Regions from separate parts of the Pseudogracilibacillus sp. ICA-222130 genome, predicted to be linked through region 1. Evidence: riboswitches for the same ligand, from Rfam matches in the RefSeq annotation. Region 1 holds a riboswitch; each other region holds the start of a gene.
What was found. Region 1 has a riboswitch for S-adenosylmethionine ahead of WKT09_RS03545 (O-acetylhomoserine aminocarboxypropyltransferase/cysteine synthase family protein). Riboswitches for the same ligand answer to the same signal wherever they lie in the genome.
Positions count from the first base shown of each region.

Region 2: linked by a shared signal. The riboswitch ahead of WKT09_RS05680 (methionine ABC transporter ATP-binding protein) and the one ahead of WKT09_RS03545 (O-acetylhomoserine aminocarboxypropyltransferase/cysteine synthase family protein) in region 1 are both predicted to bind S-adenosylmethionine.
Region 3: linked by a shared signal. The riboswitch ahead of WKT09_RS10730 (DUF2292 domain-containing protein) and the one ahead of WKT09_RS03545 (O-acetylhomoserine aminocarboxypropyltransferase/cysteine synthase family protein) in region 1 are both predicted to bind S-adenosylmethionine.

Region 1 is NZ_JBBKBG010000004.1:30,193-34,485, reverse strand. It holds gene megL (methionine gamma-lyase) at 1-453, opposite strand, end outside; gene rarD (EamA family transporter RarD) at 612-1,520, shown strand; SAM riboswitch class I at 1,572-1,679, shown strand; gene WKT09_RS03545 (O-acetylhomoserine aminocarboxypropyltransferase/cysteine synthase family protein) at 1,793-3,421, shown strand; gene WKT09_RS03540 (SGNH/GDSL hydrolase family protein) at 3,713-4,293, shown strand, end outside.
Region 2 is NZ_JBBKBG010000008.1:65,089-69,381, reverse strand. It holds gene WKT09_RS05695 (sigma-70 family RNA polymerase sigma factor) at 1-458, opposite strand, end outside; gene WKT09_RS05690 (cyclase family protein) at 688-1,203, opposite strand; gene WKT09_RS05685 (pyridoxal phosphate-dependent aminotransferase) at 1,259-2,422, opposite strand; SAM riboswitch class I at 2,586-2,689, shown strand; gene WKT09_RS05680 (methionine ABC transporter ATP-binding protein) at 2,759-3,772, shown strand; gene WKT09_RS05675 (methionine ABC transporter permease) at 3,762-4,293, shown strand, end outside.
Region 3 is NZ_JBBKBG010000028.1:19,041-23,333, forward strand. It holds gene WKT09_RS10720 (bifunctional homocysteine S-methyltransferase/methylenetetrahydrofolate reductase) at 1-285, opposite strand, end outside; gene WKT09_RS10725 (PLP-dependent transferase) at 302-1,411, opposite strand; gene WKT09_RS10730 (DUF2292 domain-containing protein) at 1,460-1,636, opposite strand; SAM riboswitch class I at 1,746-1,848, opposite strand; gene WKT09_RS10735 (NCS2 family permease) at 1,936-3,225, opposite strand; gene WKT09_RS10740 (hypothetical protein) at 3,587-4,075, opposite strand; gene WKT09_RS10745 (transporter substrate-binding protein) at 4,268-4,293, opposite strand, start outside.

The sequences.
Region 1 (4,293 bases):
TTCAATATAAATGACCGCCGTATTTTCCTTTATCGCATGGCGGATTTTTTCTTCAGATGTAAAGTCTGTCAATTGTACATCCATTCCATACTTCTCTTCCATCATTTTTAATAAACCGAATGTACAACCATATAAACCATTCGAGCATAAAATATGCTCATTTGCTTTTGTAAGTGCAATGAGCACAGCAGATATGGCACCCATTCCCGAACCGAATGCTAAGGCACGCTCACCGCCTTCTAACACCGCCATCCTTTTTTCTAATACATCTACAGTCGGATTCCCAATTCGTGTATAAATATGCCCGTCTGCTTCTCCACTAAAGCTTTTCTCTCCATGTTCAGCAGACTGAAATTCAAATGTAGACGTTTGAAAAATTGGCACTGAAACACTACCCAGCAATTGTTTTGCATCATATCCATCATGAATGGACATCGTTTCAATTTTTTTCATGCTCGTTCCTCCTCTTATTTATGTAACTCTAGTATAACAAACTTTCTGACAATTCTGTTTCACCATGCATGAATGGATGAAAAAGTCGGAACAATTGCCAACAGCTAGAACATAGGCGTAAAATGATGGTAGAAAACATCAGTGAAGTGAGGCAGTAAATGAACAATAAAAACATGAAAACAGGCATTATGTTAGGGATTATTACATATATTTTATGGGGATTTTTCCCGATCTATTGGAAACTATTAGACATATACGAACCAGATGTCATTTTAGCGAATCGCATCATTTGGTCTTGTCTATTTATGGTTGGATATTTACTTTTCACACGAAAATTACGCTCTTTTTTCTCATTATGTACAACATTATTGAAAGATAAACAGAAAATGCTCTACATTACATTAGCATCTATTGTCATTAGCGCAAACTGGCTCATTTATATTTGGGCTGTACATAATGATTTCGTCATTCAAGCAAGTTTAGGCTATTATATGAATCCTTTATTAAGCATCGTATTAGGTGTCCTATTTTTAAAAGAAGCATTATACCCAGCGCAAAAAGTTGCATTGTTATTCGCGAGTTTTGGTGTCATATATTTAACAGTCTCCTATGGGGTATTTCCTTGGATTTCTATCGCATTAGCATTATCATTTGGTTTATATGGGCTATTAAAAAAAGCCGTTAAGCTAGATTCGGCCTATTCATTAACCGTGGAGACATTACTATTAACTCCGATTGCACTCATTTATTTATGCACATTTGTCGGAGTGGATTTAGGATTTGCAGCAAGCACATCATGGACGGATACAGGGCTATTACTCATATCCGGAGTTGCTACAGCCGTCCCACTATTATTATTCGGCTATGCCGTAACATACATTCCTTTGTCATTAGCAGGAATTTTGCAGTATATCGCACCGACAATTATGCTTTTACTCGGCGTATTCCTCTATGATGAACCATTTACATCCGCACATTTCGTGACGTTTACATGTATTTGGATTGCGTTAATTTTATTTGTGTCTTCTACATTAAGAGTCCATAAAGTTAGAAAATTCACAAATTAATTGACTTTGATTCATTTACAGGTATAATGGATACTAATTTCATCGACATATCTCTTATCAAGACGGATGGAGGGAATAGGCCCTGAGAAGTCCAGCAACCTTAAAGCAATTGCTTTTAACGGTGCCAAATCCTACAGATGATATTCTGGAAGATAAGAGGAGGACAATACATAATGATCCCTCTTCTTACAATCATGTAGAAGAGGTTTTTTTATATCATCACCTTCTCAAATAAAATACAATACGTTCAAAATTTTAAGGAGGAGTTTTACATGTCAACATTTCGTTATCAGAAAGATGAAACTATCTTACTTCATGCAGGTCAAGAACCAGATCCTACAACAGGCTCTCGTGCATTACCAATCTATCAAACTACTTCTTATGTATTTAACGATACAGACCATGCTCGCAACTTATTTGCATTAACAGAACCCGGTAATATTTATACACGCTTAATGAATCCTACGACAGACGCCTTTGAACAACGTGTCGCTCAGTTAGAAGACGGAACAGCGGCAGTGGCAGTTGCTTCCGGAATGGCAGCAATTACATATGCAATTTTAAATGTTGCTAGTGCAGGCGATGAAATTGTGGCAGATAGTAATTTATATGGTGGAACATATAATTTATTCATTCATACATTGCCACGCTTCGGTATTACGGTAAAAATCGTTGATGGGACAGATCTGGATGCAATTCGCAATGCGATTACAGATAAAACGAAAGCCATTTTTGGGGAAACGATTACGAATCCTAGTTTAAATGTGTTTGATGTGGAAGCAGTCGCAAATATTGCACACGAACATGGGATTCCATTAATTATTGATAATACTTTTGCACCAAAATTTGCGAAACCACTAAAGTGGGGAGCAGATGTTGTCGTACATTCCGCGACAAAATGGATTGGTGGACACGGAACATCGATCGGTGGAATTATTGTCGATGGCGGACGTTTCAACTGGGATAGTGACAAATTCCCTGGATTTACGGAGCCAGATGAAAGTTATGGTGGGGTTCGTTTTGCAGACTTAGGGCCTGTTGCATTTGCACTTCGTATTCGTGTGCAATTATTACGTGACACAGGAGCAGCTATAAGCCCACATAACGCGTTTTTATTAACACAAGGATTAGAAACATTACATGTTCGCTTAGAACGTCATAGCGAAAACGCCATAAAAATCGCCAACTTCCTGAAAGACCACCCTGGTGTAACGTGGGTGAACTTCCCTGGATTTGACGATCATCCATCACATGAACTAGCACATAAATATTTTGAATATGGATATGGATCTGTCATTACATTCGGTATTAAAGGTGGGCTAGAAGCTGGTAAAACATTGATCGACCATATTGAATTATGGTCTCACGTTGCAAACGTAGGAGATGCAAAATCATTAATCATCCACCCAGCTTCCACAACACACCAACAGTTAAATGAAGCAGATCTTGCAAAAAGTGGTGTAACAGAAGACCTTGTTCGTCTTTCTGTCGGTATTGAGGCGATTGACGATATTTTAGCTACATTAGATCGTGCAATTGGACAAGCAACTGGTGAAACGGTGCTGGAAACGACCAATCATATAGCGATCGATTGGGTAACGAACTCGCCATTTGATCGTTCTGAAGGGTTACGTGCAAAAACAATTGCCGTTCAAGGATCAGATGCGTTACTAGATAAAGCAAATGAATTACGTCCATTAGGATATCGTATTGTTCATGTACAGGATGTAGAAGAAGACATTGTAGATATCCTATATACGGACGAGCCAACAGTGGAAAATCATGTAGGTGCAACCATCGTCTGGTCTAATGGTGATGTGACGGCAAATGGTCAGGCAATCGTCATCACCAACAATGATCTAGTAACGACAGTGAAAAATGCTAGGAACAAACGTGCATAATAATGAAAATATAAAAAACTAGACATTGAACTTGATTTAAAAATAACCGTTCTGTTTATCTTTTTTAAGATAAACAGAACTTTTTTTATCCCAAAAAATGATAAAGCCATAGAGCATATGATGAAAGAAAAGGCCAAAATATTTTGTTATTTCAACCTATATCGGCTTCCTCTCTTTTTATGTAATGAATACCTTTATTTTCATACGTTTACATTTATTTAACGATTTTGGTAAAGTACTTATATAATCAAGGAATGTCATCTATAATATAGATAATATTGAAATATAGGTGTGATTTTTATTAAACGAACAATTATATTGTCCATCATTATTATAAGCATCATTTTGTTAGCATTTTTCTCTACGCCCAAAAAACAAAAACCTATAAATAAAATCATTGAAGATGAAATAACGAGTGAAATAGAAGGCGACGATAAAGAATTAGATGAGGATTTAGAAACAGCAATGATGAAAGAAGACCCCGTACGTGACTTTATTTCAGATCAATTAAAACGGGCTGCGAACTTCTTTTTCACAAGCGATATTAATGTCGTTGCTATTGGTGATTCTTTAACAGAAGGTGTAGGGGATGAAACGGGAAATGGTGGTTATGTCGGTGTTTTAGATGAAACAATTAATGAAGAAAAACAACTCGTCCATTTCGATAATTTCGGTAAACGTGGCAACCGAAGTGGACAATTAATCGAACGTCTAGAAGAAAAAGAAATAAAAAGGGCGATTGAAAAGTCACATATTGTACTTATTACCATCGGAGCGAATGATATTATGCAAGTATTTAAAGACAATTTTGCCGACTTATCATTAGATCCATTTACGAGTGAACAAATTAAATATGAACAACGACTCGAAAC
Region 2 (4,293 bases), on a different contig from region 1:
TTATAAACTCTTGTTTTCATCGTATTTTCATTCGTACGAAACACTTCAGCCATTTCTTTAAAAGATATGCCGTGAATATATTTTAAAACTATCCATTCTCTTTCTTGATTAGATAATTTTTCTAATAGTTCTTCCATCTCTAATAATAGAAAGTCTTCCTCATAAGCTGATGGTATCATCGTTTCATCTAATTGCAGCACTTTTTTTCGTTCCCGTATTAAATCGTTACAATAATTAATCGTAATTCGAATAAACCACGTTTTAATATAGGCAGGTTGTCGTATTGAATGGATATTAATCAATGCGCGATATGTAACTTCTTGTACTACTTCTAATGCAAGCTCTTCTGTTTTCATGTAACTCAATGCTGTTCGATAAATATCAGCTTTTACAGTATCCATAAGTTGCATAAAAGCTTCTTTATCTCCAGCAATAGCTTTTTTTGTAATTTTCTCCAATGGACTCCCCCTTCACCTGCTATATATTAGACGGTCACTTATATAAAAAGTTTTAATTTTTTTGAAAAATAATGAAAAATTCTCCTTTAGATCATCCATTATTAACTTTATATTGTATACATTGCTTTATATATTCCAATTTGTAAGTTGAAGCAAGAAAAAATGATAAAAAAAGACGGGGATTGATCCTCCCCGTTTTCTCCTGCAAAGCTACTACTAATAATCGCTTTTATAATATAGCGATCGCGCGGACTGGTGACCCGTCCCCTTTTTCTATTTTTAAAGGTAGTCCATAAAATGTAAAAGATTGATGGAACGGAATTTTTTCTAAATTGATTAGGTCTGTATAGGTAATAATGTCGTTCGCTAATAACATTCTTTCTAATCGTTCCGTCATATCTCCACCGACAAAGGAGGGTTTTGCGTGCAATAATTTATCTATATATGTTTCATCCAGTGGTTCAGTAAAGAATAAGCCTATCTCCCTCGGCCATTGTGAATCTTTTTGCACTACTTGTGCTTCACCAAAAAATCGTTCGATCGGAATCTCATCTACATTTGCTTTTCCTTTATGCATATGCGAAAATGCATCGACATGTGTGCCGGTATGCGTACCTAATGTTAACCTTCTTAACTCCCAGCCATTTTTGTCAAATGTATGGACTTTTTCAATCGTAACCGCTGGATCTCCAGGATAGACGTCCATTTTTTCGTTCAATGTTGCGGTTAAATCAATTACTTTCATACCACTCCCCCACTCTTTCAAATGGATTTTATCCGGAGAAAAAACTGGACATCGATTAAAATAAGTCCAGTTTTCCTATCCGTTCTACCGCTTCACGTAAACGATCTACTTCCTCCAATAATCCAATTCGTACATACCCTTCTCCATGTGCCCCAAAAGCATTACCTGGAGCAACAGCGATATTTGCTTCATTTAACAACAAATCAGTAAAGGATTCACTCGTATGTCCATTTGGAACCTGTAACCAAGCGAAAAAAGAGGCCTTTGGTGCTTCGACTTTCCACCCGATTTTTTTACAAGCTTCGATAAACACATTACGACGATGTTCATATAAAGCGACTATTTCTTTCGCTGCCGTTTGCTCTCCTAACAATGCTTTTGCAGCTGCACGCTGAACGGCAGGAAATTGGTTAATATACATATGATCTTGTAATAAATTAATCGCACCGACAATCTCCTTATTTCCTAAAGCAAATCCGACGCGCCATCCAGCCATATTAAATGTTTTCGACATCGTATACATTTCCACCCCGACATCTTTCGCCCCGTCTGCTTGTAAAAAACTTACCGGTTTTTCACCATCAAATCCGATTCCACCATAAGCAAAATCATGCATTACTGCAATATTGTTTTCTTTCGCGAATTGGACTGTCTCATCAAAAAATGGAACATCTGCTACTGCACTCGTCGGATTACTTGGATAATTTAAATACATTAATGTTGCATCTCGTTTAATATCCTCATCTATAACATCATAATTAGGAAAATAGTTATTTTCTTCTAGTAATGGCATCGTTTCGAATCGTATATCTGCCAAACTAACACCAGATAAATAGTCTGGATAACCTGGGTCTGGAAGTAAGAGAACTTCTCCTGGATCCATAATCGCCAATGGTAATTCGACAACTCCCGCTTTCGAACCGAATAAAATAGCAACCTCTGTTTCCGGATCTAGATTTACTCCGTATTCACGTTTATAAAATATCGCTATCGCTTCTTTCAATTCCGTCGTACCTCGAAATGGTGCATATCCATGTGTGACTGGATCTTCTACTGCATCCTGTAAAGCTGTTACGATATGAGACGGCGTTGGTTTATCAGGATTTCCTCTTCCAAGATTAATAACATCTCTCCCTTCCCTAACAGCTTGTTGAACATTTTTGGTTAATTGCGAGAAAAAATGTGCCGGCAATCTCTGTAATCGATTCGATAATTTCATATAAATATTCCTCATTTCAATTCTATCATTCTACAACAAGTATAAAGAATATACTTTCGAAAAGAAAGAAATTTTCAGTTATTATTGACAAATTAAACGAAAATAGCTATGATTAAATATATTAGTTTGACTAATATGAAATGCTACAATTATATAAGTCGATAACTTATCAAGAGTGACCGAGGGACAAGGCCCAATGACGTCCGGCAACCCCATTATGGAAGGTGCCAATTCCTTCAGAACGTACAAATTTCTGGAAGATAAGCTGAAAATTAACAGTTCTTCTTTCATATTTGTGAAAGAAGTTTTTTTATGTTTTTAAAAGGGAGACTAGCCATGATTCAAATCGAAAATTTAACAAAAGTGTATCAAACGAAGGATAGAGATGTCATTGGTGTCGACAATGTATCTTTAACGATTAACGAAGGAGAAATCTTCGGTATTGTCGGATATTCTGGGGCAGGTAAAAGTTCCTTATTACGCTGTATTAATTTACTAGAACGACCTACAAAAGGACGAATATTAGTCGACGGGCTTGATTTAATGTCTTTGAATGCAAACAACCTACGTAAAGCACGTTTAAAAATCGGCATGATTTTCCAACATTTCCATCTCATAAGTCAAAAAACAGTTGCTGAAAATATCATATTTGCTTTACGAGCAGCATCCACACCAGCAAAAGAGATTGATCAACGTGTCGAAGAACTTTTAGATATGGTAGATTTAGCAGATAAAAAAGATGTCTTTCCGGCCCAACTAAGTGGTGGTCAAAAACAACGAGTTGGTATTGCTCGTGCACTAGCGAATGAACCATCTGTATTACTGTGCGATGAAGCTACTTCTGCTCTCGATCCGAATACAACCTCATCCATTTTAAAGTTATTAAAGAAAATTAATCGAGAATTAAATATTACGATTGTATTAATTACACATGAGATGAATGTGGTGAAAGAAATTTGTGACCGTATGGCTATTATGCAGGATGGAAAAGTTGTGGAATCAGGAAACGTATATGATATTTTCTCTGCACCGAAAAATGATTTAACGAAAACATTCATTAAAGATGTTGTGAATATCGATGTACCAGAAGAAATGTTACAAAAATGCACCGGACAAATTGTTAAAATTACGTTCCGTGGAGATATTGCTGGCGAAAGCGTCATTTCCGATATGATTCAAACATTTGATGTAAAAGGAAATTTCTTACACGGTTTAATTGAATATATTCAAGAACGTCCACTGGGAATGTTCGTCATGGAAATGAAAGGTGACAAAACTGAAATCGACAAAGCAATCGATTATATGTCATCACAACAAGTAGATGTGGAGGTGATTCGTGATGTTATTTGATGTGGACCGTATTGTGGAACTGTTACCCGAAATGACGCAAGCATTTGGGGAAACGATATATATGATAGGTATTGCGCTACTCGTTGCACTCATCATCGGATTGCCATTAGGGATTATTTTATTCGTCACGGATAAGGGACTATTTCTTGAAAATAAACCGATAAAATCTGTCCTCGGATTTGTTGTGAACGTCATTCGTTCCATCCCGTTCATTATTTTAATGGTAGCTATTACACCATTTACAAAATTAATCGTCGGTAACTCGATTGGACCTACTGCTGCAAGTGTTGCTTTATCGGTTGCAGCCATCCCATTTTTTGCACGAATTGTGGAAACATCCCTTCGTGAAATTGATAAGGGAGTGATCGAAGCAGCAATTGCGGTTGGTGCAACACCTTGGATGATTATTAAAGATGTATTACTTCCAGAAGCCAAATCTAGTATTATCCAAGGCATCACATTAACCGTGATTAGTTTAGTAGCTTATTCTGCAATGGCTGGTTTCGTTGGTGGTGGAGGAA
Region 3 (4,293 bases), on a different contig from region 1:
ACCATTACTCGCACGTTTCGCAATTTGGACTGCTTGCTCATTAATTTTTTTCACTTGTTCTTCCAGGCCATATCTTGCCAGCTTAATATAATTGGCTCCATATGTGTTCGTTTGAATCACTTCGGCCCCTGCTACGATATATGTTTCATGAACATTTTGGATTTGATCTGGATGTGTTAAATTCAATTCCTCAAAACAACGTCCAACACCATTCGCATATAAAATCGTCCCCATTGCTCCATCTGCAATTAACACTTTTTTCTCTAAATCTTTTAACAAACTCATCGGATCACTTCACCTCTCATGTACGAATTTGCTCAAATGCACGTGCTAAATCATTTACTAAATCTTCTTCATGTTCTACACCGACTGAAGCACGAAGTAGTCGATTTGATAAACCATAGCTTAACCTTACTTCTTCCGGTATATCCATATGTGTTTGCGTAACCGGGTATGTAAGGAAACTTTCTACGCCTCCAAGACTCTCCGCAAACGTGAAAACTTGTAATGCTTTTAAAAATGGTTCCACAAGATTTTCATTTATAATTTCAAAACTTAACATACCGCCCCTTCCTGGATAATACACATTTGTGACGAGTGGATGGTCTTGTAAAAAGTCGATAACATGTTTTGCATTTCGTTCATGTTGCCTCATTCTTAATGCTAAAGTTTTCATTCCACGAATCAGGCTCCAACAATCGTATGGAGCTAATACTGCTCCAATGGAATTATGTAAAAAGCTAAGCTCTTCACAAACTTCCTCCCCTTTTGCAATAACAAGTCCTGCCAACACATCATTATGTCCAGCCAAATACTTTGTTGCACTATGGATGACAATGTCTGCTCCCTCTTCAATCGGTCGTTGTATATACGGTGTATACAAAGTATTATCGACGATATGTAGAAGATCATTCTTATGTGAAAACTCGGATATTTTCGATAATTTAACTGTTTGCATTAAAGGATTTGTTGGTGTTTCAATAAATATTGCCTTCGTATTTTCTCGTTTTAATGTTTCTAATTCCTCGTAATCTTTTCCGTCCCAATAAGAGAATTCAAAGCCATATTTTTTCTCAAAAATCTCGAAAAGTCGGAAGTTGCCACCATAAATATCTCTAGAAGAAATAATATGATCACCCTTTTCAAATAAAGAAAATACGAGTTGTACTGCCGACATTCCAGATGATGTCGCAAATGCTTTATCCCCTTTTTCTAATTCTGCTACAGCTTCTTCTAGTACTGTTCGGGTTGGATTCCCTGTACGGATATAATCATATCCATCTTGCAGTCCGATTTCCTCGTGGCGAAATGCTGTTGAAAAATAAATCGGTGTACTTACTGCTCGAAAATGCTCATCACGATTATTTCCAATTTGCACTAAAAAAGTTTCTTGTCTACATCGGTCTGTCATTTTATTCCCCCTAAAATAATTAAATAATATGATTTTTCTGAATAAAATTTATATAGAAATAATTTCTTTTTCTGATAACTTCTCTTGTTCATCAAATAATGTGTTTTCTTGTTTTTCAATTCTAGCGACATATCCATCATGAACTGTTAATGTGATTGTTCCATTTTCTAAATCCGCTAAATGTCTCTCGAGAAACTTAATATGTGCTTCCTGTAAACGACTCATTTCTCCTCACACCTTTAACCATTTTTTCATGAAGACGAAGAATTTTTCCAATTAAAAAACCTCTTCCTGATTAAGAAGAGGTTCGAATATACATATACTGTCTCGACTCTTCTTATCTTTCAAACTAAAAGCTTGCTGGAATTGGCACAGTACTAGTCAAGTCTGTTGCCGAGGCTTCGTAGGGCCAGTCCCTCCACCTCTCTGGATAAGAAAATGTAAAACTTTTTATTTAATTTTTGATGTTGAATAATACTATACACAGATTTATTAGAACTGTCAAATAATTTCGTGAAACTTTTTTAATGAGCTGGGAAAAAGATCATTTGAATAATAAAGATAACCCCGAATATATAGAGCATTGGGTGCACTTCTTTCCCTTTACCAGTTACTAATTTTAATAAAGGATAAGTGATAAACCCTACTGCAATTCCTGTTGCGATACTCGATGTTAGAGGCATCATTAAAACGACAATAAATGTCGGAAATGCTTCATTAAATTCATTCCACTTAATCTTTGAAAGTCCAAATAACATATAACTTCCAACGATAATAAGTGCTGGTGCTGTTACTGCTGATAAAGACGAAATCGCAGCAACTAATGGGGAAAATAAAAGTGAAACTAAAAATAGTAAAGCGACAACCAATGTCGTAAAACCTGTTCTTCCCCCAACTGCTACACCTGAAGATGACTCAACATAAGCGGATGATGGTGTAGAACCTAATGTCGAACCAACAGTTGTTGCGATCGCATCAGCAGTTAACGCCGCACGTGCACGCGGAAACTTACCATTTTTCATTAAACCTGCTTGTTCCGCTACTCCAATCATCGTTCCTGTCGTATCAAAAATAGTGACAAGTAAAAATGCAAAAATTACTCCGTACAATCCATGTTGAACAACACCACCGATATCTAAATCAAAAAAGATTGGAGCTGGTGGTGCAGATATAAAGCCATCAATCGTTAATAAGTTAAAAATATATCCCGTAATTGCTGTGATCGCCATCCCGATAAATAAAGCACCTTTTACATTTCTAGCAACTAAAATTAAAGTGATCACAATACCAAAAACCGCTAATTGTGTCTCTGGAATCGACAAGTCTCCAAATGACACTAATGTTTCCTCATTTGGAACAACAAGTCCTGCCATTTTCAATCCTAAAAATGCGATAAATAAGCCAATTCCTGCTGTTATACCATATTTCAATGAATCTGGAATCGATTCAATTAATATTTGGCGAAACTTTGTAAATGTTAATAATAAAAAGATAATCCCCGATACAAAAACTGCACCAAAAACTGCTTGATAGGAAACGCCTTGTGTCGCTACAACACTTACAAAATAAGCGTTCATCCCCATTCCAGGCGCAATAGCAATCGGATAATTTCCGAATAAAGCCATAATGAGTGTTCCTACTACCGCGGACACGATTGTTGCAATAAACACTTGATCAAACGGCACACCCGCTGCAGATAATATAGCAGGGTTTACTACAATAATATATGACATCGTTAAAAACGTTGTCATTCCTGCTAAAATCTCTGTTCGAACATTCGTGCCTAACTCTTTCATTTTAAAAAAGTTTTCCATGATAAACTCCCTTTGTGTCTTTAAATTTACAGAGGCATGCCCATATGTTGTAAGATGGTTTTTCATTTGATACGGTTATGTCGTTTTCATCGAAAAATCGTCTTATCTTTTGTAGATTCATTAATGTCGGTCAAACCTTTGTACGTTCTTTTTCACACACGTAGAACATCATAATAAATGTCACCGTAAACTTCAATGATTTTGTCGCATTTTCCAATATTTTGTCATAGTTTTACTTTTCCCAATTATCCTTTAAAACATAAGAGAGAAAATTATCGAAATTTGAATGTTATGTAAGTTTTTTGGTTGCTGGTTGAAGCGGAGCGAGGTCTTTTCGGGGACGGGGGCTTGAGGGGGGATGCTAGATATCCGCAAGTTGGGAGGAATTTGCTCGGGAACTTGCGGAATTGTGACGGATATCCGCAAGTGGAACGAGTTTTCCTCGTGAACTTGCGGAATTAAGCATTATATCCGCAAGTGCAGCGCGATTTCCTCGTGAACTTGCGGAATTATACAATATATCCGCAAGTGTGGCGCGATTTCCTCGTGAACTTGCGGAATTATGCAATATATCCGCAAGTGCAACGGGTTTTCCTCGTGAACTTGCGGAATTATACAATATATCCGCAAGTGCAACGGGTTTTCCTCGTGAACTTGCGGAATTATACAATATATCCGCAAGTGCAACGGGTTTTCCTCGTGAACTTGCGGAATTAAACCGGATTTCCGCAGTGAAGGTACCGTCAAGAATACTACTATTCAAGTCAGGATTTTCGCCCTCGAAGAAGTTTTTCATTTCTTCACGCATAATATGATTAAATAAAAATTTATTGGTTATACTGTTTGACATAGGTAGGTCTCTCCTTTTTATTAGTTCGATAACTTAAGGATGTCCTACCTTTTTTATTTTAATCATTTTACACAAACCATTACGTCACCAAGTAAAACGAAAATTCCCCCGACAACTTGCGGAATTATTTTTAACATAATAAAATCCAAGGTAATTCACCTATTACCTTGGACCTTAAAACATCCAATCCTCTTAGTTTGTCATTTTAAATTCTTTCA